Regions from separate parts of the Bacillus cereus group sp. RP37 genome, predicted to be linked through region 1. Evidence: riboswitches for the same ligand, from Rfam matches in the RefSeq annotation. Region 1 holds a riboswitch; each other region holds the start of a gene.

Region 1 (7,172 bases):
CACACATGATTTTCATATAATATGGAAATATTATAAGGAAAATTGTTCTAAAATCGGGAGGTTTCTATAATGACAAGCGATACATTTCCACAATTGCCATCATCTTATTGGATTGAATCTACTCAGGTCCCTGCATTTCCACATTTATCTGAAAATATAAAGACAGAAGTTGCTGTTATCGGAGCTGGTATTACAGGTATCACCACAGCCTATTTACTTGCAAAAGAAGGTATGAACGTTGTTTTAATTGATTCCGGTCTTATTTTAAATGGAACGACTGGACATACAACAGCAAAGGTAACAGCACAACATGATCTTATTTATGATGAATTAATAAATCATTTCGGTGTGGAAAAAGCGAGGCTTTACTATGAATCAAATAATCATGCTCTACAATTCATAAATGAAACGGTGCAAACATATAAAATCGACTGTAATTTCTCAAATGAAGATTCATATTTATATACAACTACTGATAATGGATTAAGAAGTTTATCGAAAGAATATGAAGCCTATCAAAAATTAAATATACCTTGTGACTATGTTCAATCTCTATCGATTCCGATTCCCGTACAATCTGCACTTGTCATGAAAAACCAAGCACAATTCCACCCCCTCCTTTATTTGAAAACACTTTTAGAAAAGTTTGTGGAGATGGGCGGAAAAGTTTATGAACAAACAACAGCGATTGATGTGGAAAAAGGTGATTATCCACAAGTCATTACAAAGGGCGGACATCGCATCACTTGCAAATATGTTGTCTCTTGTTCACATTTTCCTTTTTATGATGCGAATAGCTTTTTCTTTACGCGAATGTATGCCGAACGCTCTTATGCTCTAGCAATCAAAGCAAAATCGAATTATCCAGGTGGCATGTATTTAAGTATTGATAATCCAAAACGTTCCTTACGCTATACAACAAAAAATGGAGAACAATTGATTTTAATTGGCGGAGAAAGTCATAAAACAGGACAAGGAATAAACACGATGCTTCATTATGAAGCACTGTATTCTTTTGCGGAAGCAACGTTTGGAGTAGATGAAGTTCCCTATAGATGGTCAGCACAAGATTTAATCACGCTAGATAAGCTTCCTTATATCGGACATATTAACGAAAGAAATCCAAATATATTCGTTGCAACTGGATATCGTAAATGGGGAATGACAACTGGAACTGCTGCCGCTCATTTACTGAAGGACTCCATTCTAAAAGTCCACAATCCCTATAAGGAACTGTATGCACCGTCACGCTTCCATGCAAATCCAGATATAAAAACATTCCTCTCCCAGAACATTGATGTTGCGAAACATTTAATTGAAGGAAAGATCGAAACCGCATTACGTAAGCCAGAAGATCTCGAAGTTGGTGAAGGATCTGTCGTACATGTTAATGGGAAACGAGCAGGTGCTTATAAGGACAAAGATGGAAAATTACATATTGTCGATACAACTTGTACACATCTCGGCTGCGAAGTTGAATGGAATAATGGTGATTGTACTTGGGACTGTCCTTGTCACGGTTCCCGCTTTTCAATTGATGGGGATGTTATGGAAGGTCCAGCAGATCAACCGTTAAAACGAGTTGATAATGAGTAGACAATGCAATATGACTTAGCGTGGAATTTTTACTTATTCTCATTCGCAGGTCTTCTCGCATCTATATCTGTTTTTTTATTCCTGCAAAATAAAAAAGAGCACAAACTCACTTGTGCTCTTTTTCATATACTTCAAACAGCATATCTCGAAACAATGTATTTAAACTCTCAATATCGATCCCTAATCCCTTTTCAATCCTTTTCACGTATTGCTGATAGTAATGAATTTGTTCTTCTAAGAATTGATTTAGCACCTGAATTTTCAATCCAACATCTACTTCAGTACCTGCTTTTTTCTTTATTAACAACTTTTCAATTTCATCTAACACGCTACGTTCTAATGATAATTCTGTAATCAACCGATCAAATTCTACGGGAGGCAAAGTCGATTTCTCTTCTAACCATTTACAAGCTAAAATAGGACGTAATACATAAAAGTACTTTTTCAACTTTACATTCTCACCTTGCAAAAATTCACGATAATTTTTTGATGCCATATGTAAGTAATGATATATCGTTGCTTTTGGATCAAAATTCTTTTCACTCATTTGTTGAAGCTGCTCTGGAAAATGAGAGTTTTTCGAATAAAAAATTGGTGATCGAATCCACTCGAGTAAAGCTGGATTTGACTTTGCGAATAGTTGTAATGCCTTTTTAATATCCCAGCCACTTATATCTAAATCATCACTAATCGGATATTCAATTACATCTCGTTTATCATGAATTGATAAATACCATTCCACAGGGTGTATATAAACGAATCTAACATCATAATCACTATCTTTCGATGGAAATCCCCACGCACGACTCCCTGATTCTACTGCAAATAAAATTTTTACATCATTCTCTTTTTCAATTCTGTCTAACTCCAGCTCAATTTTCTCTCTCATTTCTTACCATCTCCATTTTTTGATTATTTCCTTGGAAATTCGACAAATATATTACTCATTTTACTACATACTAAAATAACTGTCAGAAAAATTCTGACAGTTCAAAAATCCCTATTTGTTCTTTTCTGTTACACTAACCGCAATTCGTTCAAACTCTTTTTGAATCTCCTCTTTATATGCATCCACTTTTGAAAAGTCCATAGCAGCAATATAAATTCGTTCTAATTTATCACGAACTGATTTTGCTTTTGCTAAGAAAGACATCGCCTCATTCATTTTTGCTTTATATTGAATGGAAACGTCGCGAATTTCTGTCGCATACTTCTCATCTGTCCCTGGTGTCACAATCAAGGCATACATATCTATAATTTCATCACCTTCGCGGCTCGGAAAATATTCATGTGGTGCGGTGCTATCAAAAATTGCAAAACCCAATTCTCTTACGATAACCATATCAAGACTATTTGGATCAAATCCACAATGATATACTTCCACTTCAAATCCTTTTTCTTCTGCTGCCTTAGCTAATTTTTTGAGCATTGTCGACTTCCCAGAGCCTGGGCGTCCTTTTATAAAATAACGATGTGATAACCCTTCTGTTAAATTCGGAACAAAATCAACTGCTCCTTTCGGTGTAGCTGCTCCTAAAAAGCGATGTTTCACAAGCGGTTGTTTCCCTCCTTTATCTGTAAATAATTTCTGAATCAGCTCATCTGTTAGTTCATTCGCTTTATCAAAATCAATATTATTAATATATATTTTCTCCCACGCATCATGTATAATTAATGCCTCTTTAAAACAAGCGTATGCTGCTTGAAAAGCTTTGCTTGCTTCTGAAACAAATCGTTCAATTTCCACCTTCTGCTTTCTTAATTTATCTGAATCCCAAGCAACCCCCAAATTAATATACTCTTCGACAACTCCTGGCATTTTCGGCTCAATAACATGGGGTGATGTTCCATCTACAATTCCTACTTTTAACTTCGGGATAATTACACCATCAACCGATTTATTATCAGAAGAACAGTGTAAAAATTCAATATCGTATCCTTTTTCAATCCATTCACGACCTATTGCCTTGATTAAAGAAGATTTACCGGTTCCAGGACCACCTTTTAAAATAAATAACCTATCTAGCCCTTTCAAATTCTCGTCGTATAAATTATGGAATCCTCTAGCTGTATTTCCACCAGCATAATAATTCAATATATTCCCTGTCACTGCACTCACTCCTTCGCAGCATTCTATTTACATAAGCTACAATATGCGAGCAACTTTATTTGGGTGAATACCTATTTTGTGTTGCGTAAAAAAAGGAAATGAATTACAATTTAAATATCGTAAATATTCCGAACTTTAAAATTAAATATACCTTTTATCAAGAGAGGCAGAGGGACCGGCCCTTTGAAGCCCAGCAACCTCAGTTTATACAAACTGAATAGGTGCTAATTCCTGCAAAATGCATTGCATTTTGGAAGATAATACTCAACTAGTATGTAAAGCTCATCTTTCTTGATTATGAAGGATGGGCTTTTTATTATTTGAAAAACATATATTGGAGGTATGTAAAATGAAAGTAATTGATCTATCACAAACATTTGAAAACAATATGTCTCAATTTCCTGGAACACCAAAAATCCAACTAGAAGCAATTACAAACGTTGAAGAGACAGGCTATCAAGTTACAGATTTTCATTCTGTCGTTCATGTTGGCACGCATTGCGATGCTCCTGCACATTTCATTTCAGGTGCAACAACCATCGATCAATTACCCCTTGATCAATTTGTAGGCGAGGCCGTTCTTATCGATGTAACTCATATTCAAGAGCGAAAATTACCTAAGGAAGTATTGTATAATGCTGACATAAAAGAAGGTGATATTATCATTTTCCATTCCAACCTATCTACTAAGTGGAATACAGAAGCTTATGAGAAAGAAGCATTTTATCTTTCCGAAGAATTAGCTACAGAACTAGTTCGATTAAAAGTAAAATCGGTCGGTTTAGATTTTATTTCTCCTGATGAGGTAACGACAGAAACATCACCGATTCATCACATACTACTTGGAAATAATATTTATTTAATTGAAAACTTAACAAACTTAGATGCCATTAACACGAAACGTTTCTTTTTCTCAGCGGCACCTTTAAAAATTAAAGATAGTGACGGTGCTTTTGCAAGAGCATTCGCTGTTATTTTTTAAACACAGTCTATAAAAAAAGCAAAGATCATCATTGACCTTTGCTTCTATATTTTTTATTTAAATTAAGAAATAATTGTTCAACACGAGGGCGTACCCAAGCTAAATAATCTTTCTCTTTCTTCTTTGTACAAGCTATCTCTTCTCCATCTACCATTTCGACAAGTTCTAGCTCTAACAGCTGCCTCGTGAATGCTAGCATATCCACTTCTTTGGCCGGATACTCTTCTCTTAATTTCTCCTCAATTTCCCCCAATAAAAAACCGTCACGCATCATTGCCAATGCATCAATCCAAAGTGGCGGCATTTCATATTTTTCTCCTGTAATTGTATCTTTTACAATATAATTCTTTTGCTCTTTTCGAAATTGAATCGTGTGTAAACATACAGTCGAATTTAATGTTAATTCCATCATACCACCCCTCTCATCATATCTGCATAGAAAAAAGGATGCGCGTGCACCCCTTCTTATCTTTTCATAACACTACTAAACCGTTACATGAGAAAACAATCTCATGTCGATATTTTCCTCCATTATAAACGAAGTATTTTTAAAAAAAAACCCTTCTTGCAACATTTTATAAAATGTTTATATTTACACAACAAGAACACTTTTCTGAAAAATAATTTCTTTTACTACGCTACACTGTTGGCAAATAAATTTCCACTTTCGTTCCTACTCCCACACTACTTTGAATGGAGATACTTCCTTGATGCTCCTTAATAATTTTATGTGTAATCATTAACCCAAGTCCTGTACCATTCTCCTTCGTTGTGTAAAAAGCTTTACCGATTTTATCTAACTTCTCGCTCTCTATACCAGATCCTTGGTCTTCGATAGAAATACATAAATGTCCTTCAGTTTTTTCGTATACACGGATATGAATGTCTCCACCTTCTAGCATCGATTCTATCCCATTTTTAATAATATTTAATAACACTTGTTTTAATTGTTTATCATCACCGTTTATAGCTGGTAAATTCCCCTCTATTTGCAAATGAAATTGCACTCTATATTGCGCTGCATAACTTTCCATTAGCTGCACAACATATAGAAGGATTTCTCGTATATTACACAATTCATAATTTGTTGGCTTCGGCTTTCCTAACAACATCAATTCACTAACAAATCCATTTATCCTTTCAATTTCTTGTAACATAATATCATAGCTTATCGTATCTGCTGGGTTTCTTTCTTTTTGCATTTGCGTAAATCCTTTTAAAGCCGTTAATGGATTTCGAATTTCATGCGCAATTGTTGTAGACATCGTCCCAATGACAGCTAAATTTTCTGTCTCTTTCATATTGTTCATCATTTCAACCACTGTTCTTACATAAGATTGAAATCGTTTTAACAAAGAATGTGAAATAATGAAATAGAATACACATAAAACAAGCGGAATTACCACTTTTAAATCTTGTAATAGCAATGTGAACAGTACGTACTTTCCAATTACACTAAAGGAAACTAAATAAAAATATTTTCTATTCACAAAAACTGGGGCAAATAAAATTAATAACATTTCTACCATACTACCATGTTCAAAAGCTCTATCCGTTCGCAAATAAATCATTAAATTATTAACAAGATTGATAAACATGTACCCAAATAAAAATAAATATTTTACAGAATATACATACCCTCTTTTTTGAAGATATATCGAAATAGGAAATAATGCTATTACAAATATATACACACCTATCCCAAGGCTACCTTCTGGCCAACCTACCGCTGTTCCATTAATATTCATAGCCGGATACACAAAATAATAAATAACGTCATATAAAAAAAATATAATATAGAATAATAATACAAATACTTTTAAAGCTTCTCTTTCCTCATAAATCAAGCTTTTAAATTTTTTCATATAAATACTCCTCATGATCAATACAAAAACTCTACATATTATCTTCTTAAATTATAAGTATGAAATTGCTTTCAGAACAATATGTAACCTTATAACACGAAAAGGAAGGAGATCTCCCCTTCCTTTTCGTCACAACTTATATCCATCTTACCCGATCATGTAGCAGGCCATCCGTAAAATTATTATGTCCTATTACAAAATTATTCATATATAAATTCAAATATTCTCCGTACTTACTTTCTGTATTTAATAATAATTCCTCTACATAATAGGCACCTTGTTTAAAGTTATCGAACAGTAAACTACATAAGCCAGCATAAATTCCGCATCCTACTTGGAAGTAAGTCGCATTCGTTTTATATTTATGAAAAACTTGACTGCTATTCATCACGTTATACATATATGTCTCGCTATTTTCATAAACGAGTAATACACCTACTAGATCCTCGCCCGCAATCTCTTCTTCGGCTGGATTAAATACTTTACGATTCCAATTCCATAAATCTTCTACTTGATCTAAGTTCTGTCTAATTACATTAGTCGTATACTCATTAATTCGGTAAAGAAAACCCACTTCCATATTGAAGTTTTTTCCTAAAATTAAAACTTCCTCATGTGG
Region 2 (7,172 bases), 3.8 Mb from region 1:
AGGTAATTTTACTTTTGATAGAAATTGGCGGAGTGCGTCTTCTGATTGTAAAGTGAAAGATAGGACAGCTCCGGCTGATGTAGCTTGAGATTGTTGAATATTAAATCCAAGATGTGATTGTAAGCCAGGATAATAGACATTTTGAACTTTAGCGTGCTCTTGTAAATAGTGTGCAATTTTATTGGCGTTTGCAGCTGAATGCTCAAGACGTACATGCAATGTTTTTAGACCACGAAGCACGAGAGAACAATCTTGAGGGCCTAAAATAGCGCCGAATGCATTTTGTAAAAATCCAAGTTTTTGAGCGAGTTCGGCATCTTTTACAACCGCTAATCCGGCAGTAACATCACTATGACCAGCAATGAATTTTGTGGCACTATGAAGAACGACATCGGCGCCAAGGTCAAGTGGCTTCTGGAATAGTGGTGTCAAAAATGTATTATCAACAAAAGTAAGGGCGTCAATAGATTTTGCAAGTTTAGAAACAGCACGAATATCTGTCACTTTTAAAAGCGGATTAGAGGGTGTTTCCACATAAAAGAGTTTTGTATTTGGCTTAATGTTTTGCTTTATTTCTTCTAAATTAGTCATATCAATAAATGTATGGGAAACACCGTAACGGGAGAGAACTTCAGTTATAATTCGATAAGTGCCTCCGTATACGTCTTCTGAAATGAGTACGTGATCACCTTGTGAAAGAAGGAGGAATGCAGTAGAAATCGCTGCAATCCCTGATGCGAAGGCAAATCCTTTTGTTCCGCCTTCTAATAAAGCAATGATATCTTCAAGAGCTTCACGAGTTGGATTACCAGATCGGCTATAGTCATATTTTCCGAACGTATCTATATCAAACTGGTGGAATGTTGATGTATTATAGATGGGAACGTTAACAGCTCCTGTTTGCGAGTCATGTTTATATTGGTTGTGCAGTAAGAGTGTATCTATAGAATAACTCATATTCTTACACCTTCTTTTACAAGTTTAATGGCTTGCTGTAAGTCTTGAATTAAATCGTTACTATTTTCAATGCCAACGGAAAATCGCAGAAGACGATTACATACACCGTTTGCTGTTCTGATTTCTTCAGGAATATCAGCGTGTGTTTGCGTTGCTGGATATGTCATTAAACTTTCAACACCACCAAGACTTTCAGCGAATGTAATTAAGGATAAAGATTGTAAGAATGGATTGATCCATGTTTCATCTTTCAGACGAAATGAGATCATGCCGCCTCTTCCAGGATAAAATACATCTGTCACCCCGTCTTCATCATTTAAATAAGCGACAACTGCTTTTGCATTTTCTTCATGTTGTCTCATACGAAGCGCTAACGTTTTCATACCACGAATTAATAGCCATGAGTCAAATGGGCTTAAGACCGCACCAGAGGCATTATGATAATGAGCGATTTCCTCACAAAGTTCCTTACCTTTTGCAACGACAAGTCCGCTTAGGACATCGTTATGTCCTCCTAAATATTTTGTTGCGCTATGAAGTACAATGTCAGCACCTTCTGTTAATGGTTGCTGTATATAAGGTGTGTAGAATGTGTTGTCTACAATAAGAAGTAGTCCGTGTCTTTTCGCTACAGTTGCGACAGCGGCAATATCAGTAACTTGCATTAATGGATTAGTCGGAGTTTCTATGAAAATAGCCTTTGTTTCAATTGTGATAGACTGCTCAATTTGTTTAATAGATTGTGTATTTACGTATCTACATCGAACGTTCCACTTTTTTTCGTGCTCAGAAAATAATCGATAAGTGCCCCCGTATAAATCTTCGGATACAATAAGTTCATCTCCGGAACGGAATAGGGAAAGGACAAGGAGAACAGCTGCCATCCCTGAACTACAGGCATAACCTTGTTCACCGTATTCTAAATCTGCGATTGCCTGTTCTAAAAGGCCGCGAGTTGGATTGCCAGTTCGTGAGTAGTCAAAGCCAGTAGATTTGCCAATTCCTTCATGACGATAAGCAGTTGAGAAATAAACAGGTGGATTAACAGTTCCTGTTGTAGTTTCGCTCCGGTTTCCGATTTGTGCTAGTTTTGTTTCGATAGTTGACATGTGAAAATTCCTCCCTTTTAAATTAACAATTAAGTGAATGTAAAATAAAAAAAGCCTTCTAAGAAGAAGGCTTTCGGTTTGAATAGAGTCTTCTTCTCATCTGTCAAATCTTTCACAATTTGCTGGAATTAGCACCTTATTAACAAATGTTAATGGTTGCTGAGGCGTCGTAGGGCCAGTCCCTCTACCTCTCTAGATAAGAATGTTCGTATGAAATTTTATTATGTTTTTAACTTTACAACAAAAGATAATTGAATTGCAACTTTATTTTAAATAATTTTTATTTTTCCGCAAGTGTCATTGACTTTTGCATTTGTGCGTGCTAAATTTATTAAAAAATTAGCAAACATTGTTAAAAGGGGAACGCATTTCCTTTTAGCTACATAAATAAAATAATAAAGACAACTCTTATTGAGAGCGGTGGAGGGAAAGGCCCTGTGAAACCCGGCAACCTTCAAACGAAATGTTTGAAACGGTGCTAATACCTGCAAAACGAATGTTTTGCATAATAAGAGGAGGAACGATTATGTCCCCCTCTTCAAAGTGAAGAGGGGGTTTTTATATTGATAGAAATGAGGGAGATTTGTGAAATTACTAGATTTATTGTCAAAAGGAATTGTAATAGGTGACGGTGCGGTTGGGACGTTATTACATTCACATGGTTTGCAAAGTAGTTTTGAAGAATTGAATATATCTGATCCAGATTTAATTATATCGATTCATAAGCAATATGTAGCTGCTGGGGCAGATGTGATTCAAACAAATACGTACGGAGCAAATGAAGCAAAATTACGTATGTATGGTTTAGAAAATCAAGTTACTGAAATTAATAGAGCGGCAGTAAAACTGGCGAAAGCATCTGTTACCGACAAAAATGCAATTTTAGGAACAATTGGCGGTATGAAACATATCGGAGCTGTTACGACAACTGATATGGAGCGAGAATTTATGTTGTTGGAACAGGCAAGTGCATTATTAGAAGAACAGGTTGATGGACTGCTATTAGAGACTTTCTATGATGAGTTTGAATTACTTCATGCTGTTCAGGTGTTACGAAAACAAACGAATATTCCAATTGTAGCTCAATTAGCGTTACATGAGGCAGGTACGACTCAAAATGGAAATGATGTAAATGAAATATTAAAACAGCTATTAGATTACGGTGCAAATGTTGTTGGATTGAACTGCCAACTAGGGCCACTTCATATGACGGAAGCTTTTAAAATGATATCGATTCCTCAAAATGGCTACTTGTCAGCATATCCAAATGCAGGTCTTCCAAATTATGTGGAGGGACGTTACGTATATGAAGGAAGTCCGGCTTATTTCGAAGCGATGACACCGAAATTTATTGAGCAAGGTATTCGGTTATTGGGTGGTTGTTGTGGCACGACTCCAGAACATATTGAAAGTATGAAACGTGCTACTCTAAATGTTACGCCTGTAATAGAAAAGGATACGATTCAAAGACCAAAAGTAGTTCATACACATGAGAAACGTTCAAAAGCTCATGTCACTTTAGCAGAGAAAGCAAAAAAACAAACGACAGTAGTAGTGGAATTAGATCCACCGAAAACGTTAGATACGCAGCGGTTTTTTGAAGGCGCAAGAGCATTGAAAAGAGCTGGAGCAGATGCTATTACTCTAGCAGATAATTCATTAGCATCGCCTCGCATCTCGAATATGGCAATGGGAGCATTATTAACGAAGCATGATATTCCAGTATTGACGCATTTAACGTGTAGAGATCATAACGTCATCGGACTACAATCTCATTTACTAGGCCTATCAGCGTTAGGTATGGAAGAAGTGTTAGCTTTAACTGGTGATCCAGCACGTGTTGGTGATTTTCCAGGTGCCACTTCTGTATATGATTTGTCCTCTATTGAGCTCATTAAAATGATTAAAGAAATGAATGATGGGCGCTCTATTTTAGGGAAATCAATAGGTCCAGCAACAAGATTTTCAGTGGGAGGTGCGTTTAACCCGCATGTAAGACATTTAAAAGCAGCGGTTAAGCGAATGGAACGGAAAATAGATGCTGGAGCAGAATATTTCTTAACTCAGCCGATTTACGATGTCGCGTTAATGGAAGAAGTGTATGAAGCGACAAAACATTTGGAACAACCGCTTTTTATTGGGATTATGCCATTAATAAGTAAACGGAATGCAGATTTTCTTCATTTTGAGGTGCCAGGAATTACGCTACCTGAAGAAATAAGGGAGAGAATGGATGGACATGAAACGAAAGAGGCAGCAATTGAGGAAGGAATTCGCATTTCACAAGAACTAATTGATGCGGCGATGAAATATTTTAACGGCATTTATCTTATTACACCATTTCTAAAATATGAAATTACAGAACACCTTGTTAAATATGTGAGAGAAAAGCAAGAAGTGAAAGAAGGTATTAATTGATGAAACGTATAGAAGAAAAATTACAAAATAACATCTTAATATTAGATGGTGCAATGGGGACAATGATCCAGCAAGAGGACTTAACTGCGGAAGATTTCGGAGGAGAAGAGTACGAAGGCTGTAATGAATATTTAGTAGAAACAAGGCCTGATGTCATTTTAAAGATTCATAAAGCTTATATTGAAGCTGGTGCGGATATTATTGAAACAAATACATTTGGGGCGACGAATATTGTATTAAATGATTATGAGTTGTCTCATTTAGATGAGGAACTAAATGAGAAAGCAGCACGTTTAGCAAAGCAAGCTGTTATAGAAAGCGGGAAGGAAGTATATGTTGCGGGAGCAATGGGGCCGACAACGAAAGCGATTAGTGTTACTGGTGGTGTGACGTTTGAAGAATTAATTGAAGCCTATACACGGCAGGCAAGAGGATTATTGAATGGAGAAGTTGATGTATTACTCGTTGAGACGAGTCAAGATATGCGTAATGTGAAGGCAGCTTATATTGGAATTCAAGCAGCTTTTGATGAACTAAATACAATTGTTCCTATTATGATTTCGGGAACGATTGAACCGATGGGAACGACTCTGGCTGGGCAAACAATTGAGGCTTTTTACTTATCGATAGAACATATGAAGCCGTTATCGGTTGGGTTAAACTGTGCGACTGGTCCGGAGTTTATGAGAGACCATATTCGTTCACTATCTGATTTATCGGAGTGTTACATTTCTTGTTATCCAAATGCAGGCCTTCCTGATGAAGATGGACATTATCATGAATCTCCATCTTCTCTCGCCGAAAAAGTGAAGCGATTTGCCGAAGAAGGATGGGTTAATATTATCGGTGGTTGTTGTGGCACAACACCAGAACATATAAAAGCAATGAAATCCGCGTTAGCGTCTCTGAAGCCGCGTGAACACCGTGAACGAGATGGACATGGTGTTAGTGGATTAGAGGCACTACAATATGATGATTCTATGAGGCCGTTATTTGTTGGAGAAAGAACAAACGTTATTGGATCACGTAAATTTAAACGATTAGTAGCAGAAGGGAAATTTGAAGAGGCTGCTGAAGTCGCAAGAGCGCAAGTGAAGAAAAATGCTCATATTATTGATATTTGTATGGCAGACCCGGACCGGGATGAAATAGAAGATATGGAAAATTTCTTGGCAGAAGTTACAAAAGTATTAAAAGTACCAATTATGATTGATTCAACAGATGAAAATGTGATGGAGAGAGCTCTTACTTATATTCAAGGAAAAGCTGTTATCAATTCAATTAATTTAGAAGATGGAGAAGAACGATTTAAAAAAGTGACACCTCTTCTCCAAAAATATGGTGCCGCTATTGTTGTAGGAACAATTGATGAAGAAGGTATGGCAGTAAGTGCGGAAAGAAAACTCGAAATTGCGAAAAGAAGTTATGAATTATTGACGACGAAATATGGTATACGCCCGTCAGATATTATTTTTGATGCACTTGTATTTCCTGTAGGTACAGGTGATGAAGAATATATTGGCTCGGCGGCAGCGACGATAGAAGGAATTCGCCTTATTAAAGAAGCATTACCAGAGTGTTTAACGATTTTAGGTGTAAGTAACATATCATTTGGTTTACCACCAGCTGGACGCGAAGTATTAAATTCCGTCTTTTTATATCATGCAACGAAAGCTGGATTAGATTACGCGATTGTGAATACTGAAAAATTAGAGCGCTATGCGTCAATTACGGAAGAAGAAAAACGTCTTGCAGATGCATTGCTTTTTGAAACGACGCAAGAGACGTTAGAAGAATTTACAAATTTTTATCGCGCGGCAAAAAAGAAAGATGTCGTTATCCAAGAAACATTAACTATTGATGAAAGGCTGGCAAATTACATTGTAGAAGGTACGAAACAAGGGCTACAAGAAGATTTAAGCCTCGCACTTACAGAAGGAAGAAAACCTTTGGATATTATTAATGGCCCACTTATGACAGGAATGGATGAGGTGGGAAGATTATTTAATAATAATGAGCTTATCGTTGCTGAAGTATTGCAAAGTGCTGAAAGTATGAAAGCTGCCGTAAGTTATTTAGAGACATATATGGAATCTAGCGATAGTGCGAAAAAAGGGAAAGTATTATTAGCAACTGTGAAAGGTGACGTACATGATATTGGGAAAAACCTCGTTGAAATTATTTTATCGAATAACGGATATGAGATTATTAATTTAGGAATCAATGTTCGCTCGGATCGAATTGTTCAAGAAGTACAAGAGAAGAAGCCTGACATAATTGGTCTTTCTGGTTTACTAGTAAAGTCAGCTCAACAAATGGTAACGACTGCTGAAGATTTACAAGCGGCAAATATTGATATTCCAATCGTTGTAGGCGGGGCAGCGTTAACGAGAAAGTTTACAGATAATCGTATTTCACCATCATATAAAGGACTCGTATGTTATGCGAGTGATGCGATGACGGGGCTCGATATTATTAATAAGCTACAAAAAGAAGAAGAGCGCGAGAAGATGAAACAAGATAAAAAAGAGCGTCATCTTCATATCGTAAAAAAAGAGGAGAAGAAAGTAGAAATTCCAGCAGTAATTGAGCCATTACCGAAGGCTGAGGTTATGATACCTGATTCAACAAAACGAATTGTATTACGAGATGTTCCAGTTGCGCATCTCGCTCCATTTTTAAATAGAC
Region 3 (7,172 bases), 1.0 Mb from region 1:
CTCGTTTATTTTTTCAATATATATTTTTCCTAATAAGAAACGCGTGTGAACATTGTTCCGCGCGTTTTTTGTCTATCTAAAAGCGTGCTGCAATGAATAGAAGATTGGGGTTATGAGTTTTAGAGGAAATAAGGGAGGAATTCAAATGTATTTACACGGCACGAGCCGAATCAATGGGCAAGGACACTTAGAAATTGGAGGGTGCGATACGACGCAGCTAGCAAAACAATACGGCACACCACTTTATGTATACGATGAAGAGTCTATTCGAGGAAAGTGCCGCGCGTTTCATCGTGCTTTTAAAGAAAGTGGTTTCTCTTATCAAGTAGCATATGCAAGCAAGGCGTTCTTGTGCATGGAGATGTGCCGAGTAGCTCGTGAAGAAAATATGTCATTAGATGTTGTTTCTGGAGGAGAATTATATACTGCGCTTCAAGCAGGATTTCCAGCATCGCGTATTCATTTTCACGGCAATAATAAAACAGAAGAAGAAATCGTGATGGCTCTTCAGGCTAATGTTGGTTGTTTTGTCGTAGATAATTTCTTGGAATTAGAAATTTTGCATGATTTAGCAGTGCAACACGGGAAATTTGTGAACATATTAGTTCGTGTAACGCCTGGAGTAGAGGCGCACACACATGAATATATTACAACAGGTCAAGATGATTCGAAATTTGGATTTGGCGTTTCGAATGGTCAAGCGATGCAAGCAATTGAACTTGCTTTACAAAAATCAAATTATAATGTGTTAGGAATTCATTCACATATCGGATCGCAAATATTTGAAACGGCTGGATTTGTTCGAGCGATTGAAGTTCTTCATCAATTTTTAGAAGAAGTGAGAGAGCGAACGAACTATGTAGTAAAAGTGCTAAATGTGGGCGGAGGATTCGGAATACGCTACACAGAGTCAGATACACCATTAACTCTTGAGACATATGTGCGAGCTGTAACAAATGCAGTGAGAGAACAATTTACAGTATGTAATTATCCATTGCCAGAAATATGGGTTGAGCCAGGCCGTAGTATTGTAGGTGATGCTGGAACGACAATTTATACAGTCGGATCTGTGAAAGACATTCCTGGTATTCGGAAATATGTATCAGTGGATGGTGGGATGACTGATAATTTAAGACCAGCTTTATATAACGCTCGTTATGAAGCGATGTTAGCGAATCGAGGGAATGATGAGAATGCGGAAATCGTTTCGATTGCTGGGAAGTGCTGTGAGAGTGGAGATATGTTGATTTGGGATATTACTCTACCGAAAGTGGCTTCTGCCGATTTACTAGCGATTTCTTGTACAGGGGCATATGGGTACTCGATGGCAAATAATTATAATCGGATTCGTAGACCAGCTGTCGTCTTCGCGAAAGGCGGAACATCACAAATTGTTGTAGAGCGTGAAACATATGAAAATATTATTGGGAACGATCGCATACGTATTAAAGAACTTGTTTAAGTAAGGAAAGGGAGTTGTTCTGAGGGGCAATTCCTTTTTTATAAAGTGAAACTATAATCAGTGTGGGCATTCCCCACTAATTATTAGTCCCCATCAATTGGGCGTTTACAGGCAGCAAGGCACTTTTCTCTTGCTGGATTTTGAGGTAAGAATTGTACGGCCTCTAAATGGTGGTATAAAATAAATAAAATATATCGGAAAACTAGGATTGAAAAAAATCAGAATTGTGATAAAATACAAATACAAAGCTTATCAAGAGAAGCGGAGGGAACTGGCCCAACGAAGCTCGGCAACCTGCTTATAGAAAGCAAGGTGCTAAATCCAGCAAAATGGAATCCATTTTGAAAGATAAGGTAAAATATATTACCGAACAGTCTTTTCGAAATGGGAAAGATTTTTTTTATGAATAAAAAAGGGGGGCTGTTCGCGTGAGCGTACGGGAACATTTTGAGGAAGTATCTGAGAAAATTCAAGCGATGCTTGCTGATATGAAATATGGTTCAATTACAATTGTTGTGCAAGATGGGAAAGTCATTCAATTAGAGAAAAGTGAAAAAGTACGTTTAAAGTAAAAAAAGCGCTGACTAGAAAAACTAGAGGCGGTTTTAACCTATTTTATGAGGTTAAAACCGTCTTTTTGCTTTTACAGGGGGAAAAAACATGTTGACGTATGAAACGTGGGATGAAAATGGCATTTCATTTTCGGAAGAAGATGAAACGAAAGGCGCGTTGTCAGTTTTAAGTTGGGCTTATAAAGAGTATAAAGATGAAATCGTATACGCATGTAGCTTTGGAGTAGAAGGTATGGTATTACTGCATCTTATAAACCAAGTAAATCCATCTGCTAAAGTTGTATTTTTAGATACAAATGTTCATTTTCAAGAAACGTATGAATTAATTCAAAAAGTGCGGGGACGATTTCCTTCATTAAATATTATAGAAAAACAGCCAGAACTTACACTTGATGAACAAGCGAAGCTGCATGGTGAGAAATTATGGGAAAGTAATCCGAATCTTTGTTGTAAAATTAGAAAAATTTTACCGTTAGAAAAATCATTAGCAGCGGAAAAAGCATGGATATCGGGCTTAAGGAGGGAACAATCAGAAACGCGTAAGCATACAAAGTTTATAAATCAAGATCATCGCTTTCAATCTATTAAAGTTTGTCCGCTCATTCATTGGACGTGGAAAGAGGTATGGCGATATGTATACAAACATAGCTTGCCGTATAACCCATTGCATGATGTTGGATATCCAAGTATTGGGTGTGAGAAATGTACGTTACCTGTAGGAGAGGGTGGCGATTCGAGAGATGGTAGATGGGCCGGGAAAGTGAAAACTGAATGTGGTCTTCATTACCAATAAGATGAATTTGAAAATAAAGCTAAGAGAGGGTATAGAAAAATGAGTACAGTAAACAAATTAATAAATCGTGTAGACGAGACATACGACGTATCACAAATTGAAAAAGAAATTCAGCTAGATAACATTGCATTAAGTGATTTAGAGCTATTAGCGACAGGGGGATATAGCCCTCTTACTGGTTTTTTAGGAAAGAAAGATTATGATTCGGTCGTAGAAACGCTTCGTTTAGCTAATGGGAGCGTATGGAGTATACCAATTACATTACCAGTAACAGAAGAAGTAGCAGAGACTCTAAAAGCTGGAGAAGAAGTAAAACTTGTTAACGGTGGAAATGTATATGGTGTCATTCAAATAGAAGATATTTTTGTACCAGATAAGGAAAAAGAAGCGTTACTAGTGTATAAAACGACGGATGAGGCTCATCCTGGAGTGAAAAAATTATACGAAAGACCGAACGTTTACGTTGGAGGAGCAACTATTCTTACGAAACGTTTTGAAAATAATCCGTTTCCTTCTTATCATTTAGATCCAATTGAAACGAGAGAAGAATTTAAAAAACGTGGTTGGAAAACAGTAGTTGGATTCCAAACGAGAAATCCGGTGCATCGTGCCCATGAATATATTCAAAAATCTGCTCTTGAAATTGTAGATGGCCTCTTTTTAAATCCACTCGTTGGGGAAACGAAGTCGGACGATATTCCTGCTGATGTAAGGATGGAAAGCTATGAAGTATTACTTCAAAATTATTATCCGAAAGAGCGTGTCTTTTTAAGTGTATTTCCTGCAGCAATGCGTTACGCAGGACCGAGGGAAGCGATATTTCATGCATTAGTCAGAAAGAATTTTGGATGCACGCACTTTATTGTAGGGCGCGATCATGCAGGGGTAGGAGATTATTACGGTACTTATGAAGCGCAAGAAATTTTTACAAACTTTACAGTGGAAGAGTTAGGGATTACACCGTTATTTTTTGAACATAGTTTTTACTGCACGAAATGTGAAGCGATGGCTTCGACGAAAACATGCCCGCACGGAAAAGAAGATCATGTCATTTTATCTGGTACGAAAGTAAGAGAACTATTAAGAAACGGTGAGGTTCCGCCAAGTACATTTAGTCGTAAAGAAGTAGTGGAAGTACTAATTAAAGGTTTGAAAAAAGAAGTAGTAACAGAATAGGGAGAGAATGAGATGGATACGAATATTACTTGGCATACAGCATCTGTTTCAAAAGATGAGAGAAGAGTAAAAAATGGGCATCATAGTTTTGTAGTTTGGTTTACTGGATTATCAGCTTCAGGTAAATCTACGGTAGCGAACGCGGTTGCTCGTAAACTATTTGAAAAGAATATTGGAAACTATGTACTAGATGGAGACAATATACGCCACGGTTTAAATAAAGACTTAGGTTTTTCTGAAAGTGATCGTATGGAGAATATAAGACGGATTGGCGAAGTAGCGAAACTATTTGTAGATCAAGGTACTGTTGTTCTTACAGCGTTCATTTCACCATTTCGAGTAGATCGAAAACAAGTTAGAGATCTATTAGCTGCAGATGAGTTTATAGAAGTGTTTGTAAAATGTCCAATTGAAGAGTGTGAAAAACGTGATCCAAAAGGGCTTTATAAAAAAGCAAGAAAAGGTGATATTAAGGAATTTACAGGTGTTGATTCACCGTATGAGGAACCAAAGCAAGCGGAATTAATTGTAGAAACGCATAAGTATTCTATTGAAGAATGTGCAGAACAAATTGTTAAGTACTTACAAGAGCGTAGTTTTATATAGGGGGATTTAAAAATGAGTTATGAAAAAGTATGGGCTAACAATGAAAAATTAAATCAGACTGAGAAAAATAAGTTAAAAAAAGATGGTTTGGAAATCTTTAATGATATTCCTTACTATGCTGAAAATGGATTCGAATCTATTCCGAAAGAAGAGTGGGACGCATTTAAATGGGCAGGGTTGTATTTACAAAGACCGAAAGAAGCTGGTTATTTTATGATGCGTGTCAATATTCCTTCAGGGATTATTACGAATGCACAGGCAGAAGTGCTTGCTTCTATCGCTGAGGATTATGGGCGTGACGTAATAGATATTACGACAAGACAGGCGATTCAGTTTCACTGGTTAGAAATTCATCAAATTCCAGATATTTTTAAAAGGTTAGCGCGAGTGGGGTTATCTTCAGCTGGAGCGTGTGGTGATATAACGCGTAATATTACAGGGAATCCACTTGCGGGTATTGATGCGAATGAACTGTTGGATACAACTGGTATTGTGAAAGAAGTATATGACTACTTCCAACATAATGAAGAGTTTTCTAACTTACCACGTAAATTTAAAATGTCTATTAGTTCTAACATTTATAACTCAGCAAATGCAGAGATTAACTGTGTTGCATTTACACCTGCAAAGAAAGAGATAGATGGTGAGGAAAAAGTTGGTTTTCATATAAAAGTAGGCGGTGGATTATCAGCTCGTCCATACTTAGCTGATGAATTAGATGTATTTGTTTTACCAGAAGAAGTAAAGACGGTAGCGATTGCGATTGCTACAATATTCCGTGATTTTGGATATCGTGAAAAACGTCATTTAGCCCGTTTGAAATTTCTTGTTGCAGACTGGGGAGCAGAGAAGTTTAAAGAGAAACTAATAGAGTATACAGGACCATTGCAAAGTAAAGGGGAAAGTGCTCTCAAAGGTTGGAATGCGGGATACTTCTATGGTGTCCAAGACCAAAAACAAGATGGACTAAAATATGTAGGTTTTAATGTGCCGGTAGGACGTCTGCATGCAGAAGAAATGTTTGAGATTGCAAGAATTGCTAAGCAGTATGGAAATGGACAAATTCGTACATGTAATTCGCAAAACTTCATTATTCCGAATGTTCCGCCAAAAAATGTGACGGGTTTACTAAATGAGCCGTTGTTTGAAGCAATATCAGCAAGTCCGAAATCGTTTATTGGTCATGCGGTTTCTTGTACTGGTATTGAATATTGCAATCTTGCTTTAGTAGAAACGAAAGAAAGATTGCGAAAAATCGCCGAATACTTAGATACACAAATTGCACTCGATGTTCCGGTTCGTATTCATATGGTAGGATGCCCGAATTCATGTGGTCAACGTCAAATTGCTGACATTGGATTACAAGGGGTGAAAATGAAAACGAAGGAAAAAGGAATTGTTGAGGCATTTGAAATATATGTAGGTGGAACGTTGTTAGATGGTGGTGCTTATAATCAAAAGTTAAAAGGAAAAATAGATGGCGAGGATCTACCTGATGTACTTGCATCATTTATAAGTTATTTCAAAGAGAATAAATTACCAGCTGAAACGTTTTATGATTTTGTCGGCCGTGTTGGTGTAGAGACATTACAAATAGCGTTAAATAACGTGCTAGAAGAAGTAATAGCGTCTTAGGAGGGACAATATGGATTTATATCGATTTGAAGCTGTGTTAGTAAATAGTATTGTTCCGATTGTTGTCGTTGCTCAAAGTGAAGAACAGGCGTTTAAGCTCGCGGAGATGGAGCTTGAAAAGCATTTTTTACCGCTGCCAGAAGTAAAGGAGATTTCCCTATTTGAAAAAAAGAAGATTCGAAAAGGTGCGGCATTTGTTATTCATGAGTAAGGAAAAGGTAATACGAAATAATGAAAACTTCCATTCGTATATAAGGATGGAAGTTTCACTTTAATAGTAGAAATGAGGAGAGATGATGGGGAAGGTTTATATCGTTGGTGCGGGTCCTGGTGATCCAGATTTAATCACTGTGAAAGGGTTGAAATGTATTGAGAAGGCAGATGTTATTTTGTACGACCGCCTTGTAAATAAAGAGTTGCTTTCCTATGCAAAGCCCGAAGCAGATTTAATTTATTGCGGAAAACTACCAAATTATCACACGATGAAGCAAGAGACAATTAACACGTTTCTTATTAAATATGCGAAAAAAGGAAAAGTTGTAACGAGGCTTAAGGGCGGTGATCCATTTGTATTTGGTAGAGGGGGAGAAGAAGCTGAAGCGTTAGCAAAGCAAGGTGTACCATTTGAAATCGTTCCTGGTATTTCAGCTGGAATAGCTGCGCCTGCTTATGCTGGTATTCCGGTGACGCACCGTGATGCAAGTGCGAGTTTTGCTATTGTGACGGGACATAGGAAAGAAGATGCTGCAGAGGAAGTGAAGTGGGAAAATTTAGCGAAAGGTGTAGAGACATTGGCGGTATATATGGGGGTTAGTAATTTACCCTACATATGTGAACAACTGATGAAGCATGGAAAGGATAAAAGTACACCTGCTGCTATTATTGAACGGGGAACGACATCTATGCAACGTACAGTTGTAGGGACGTT

The links. Region 1 has a riboswitch for S-adenosylmethionine ahead of QCI44_RS26250 (cyclase family protein). Riboswitches for the same ligand answer to the same signal wherever they lie in the genome.
Region 2: linked by a shared signal. The riboswitch ahead of metI (cystathionine gamma-synthase/O-acetylhomoserine thiolyase) and the one ahead of QCI44_RS26250 (cyclase family protein) in region 1 are both predicted to bind S-adenosylmethionine.
Region 3: linked by a shared signal. The riboswitch ahead of QCI44_RS20985 (YezD family protein) and the one ahead of QCI44_RS26250 (cyclase family protein) in region 1 are both predicted to bind S-adenosylmethionine.

Annotation. Positions count from the first base shown of each region.
Region 1 covers NZ_JARVHP010000001.1:4,990,418-4,997,589, forward strand. Annotated here, with positions in the region: gene QCI44_RS26235 (FAD-dependent oxidoreductase) at 70-1,596, shown strand; gene QCI44_RS26240 (nucleotidyltransferase domain-containing protein) at 1,703-2,485, opposite strand; gene QCI44_RS26245 (PRK06851 family protein) at 2,597-3,706, opposite strand; SAM riboswitch class I at 3,858-3,970, shown strand; gene QCI44_RS26250 (cyclase family protein) at 4,056-4,688, shown strand; gene QCI44_RS26255 (hypothetical protein) at 4,717-5,097, opposite strand; gene QCI44_RS26260 (ATP-binding protein) at 5,327-6,553, opposite strand; gene QCI44_RS26265 (S-adenosylmethionine decarboxylase related protein) at 6,690-7,172, opposite strand, start outside.
Region 2 covers NZ_JARVHP010000001.1:1,166,970-1,174,141, forward strand. Annotated here, with positions in the region: gene metC (cystathionine beta-lyase) at 1-957, opposite strand, end outside; gene metI (cystathionine gamma-synthase/O-acetylhomoserine thiolyase) at 954-2,066, opposite strand; SAM riboswitch class I at 2,160-2,269, opposite strand; SAM riboswitch class I at 2,472-2,581, shown strand; gene QCI44_RS06190 (bifunctional homocysteine S-methyltransferase/methylenetetrahydrofolate reductase) at 2,652-4,484, shown strand; gene metH (methionine synthase) at 4,484-7,172, shown strand, end outside.
Region 3 covers NZ_JARVHP010000001.1:3,977,607-3,984,778, reverse strand. Annotated here, with positions in the region: gene lysA (diaminopimelate decarboxylase) at 146-1,462, shown strand; SAM riboswitch class I at 1,709-1,817, shown strand; gene QCI44_RS20985 (YezD family protein) at 1,891-2,034, shown strand; gene QCI44_RS20980 (phosphoadenylyl-sulfate reductase) at 2,123-2,827, shown strand; gene sat (sulfate adenylyltransferase) at 2,867-4,003, shown strand; gene cysC (adenylyl-sulfate kinase) at 4,016-4,609, shown strand; gene QCI44_RS20965 (nitrite/sulfite reductase) at 4,622-6,244, shown strand; gene QCI44_RS20960 (DUF3906 family protein) at 6,255-6,455, shown strand; gene cobA (uroporphyrinogen-III C-methyltransferase) at 6,541-7,172, shown strand, end outside.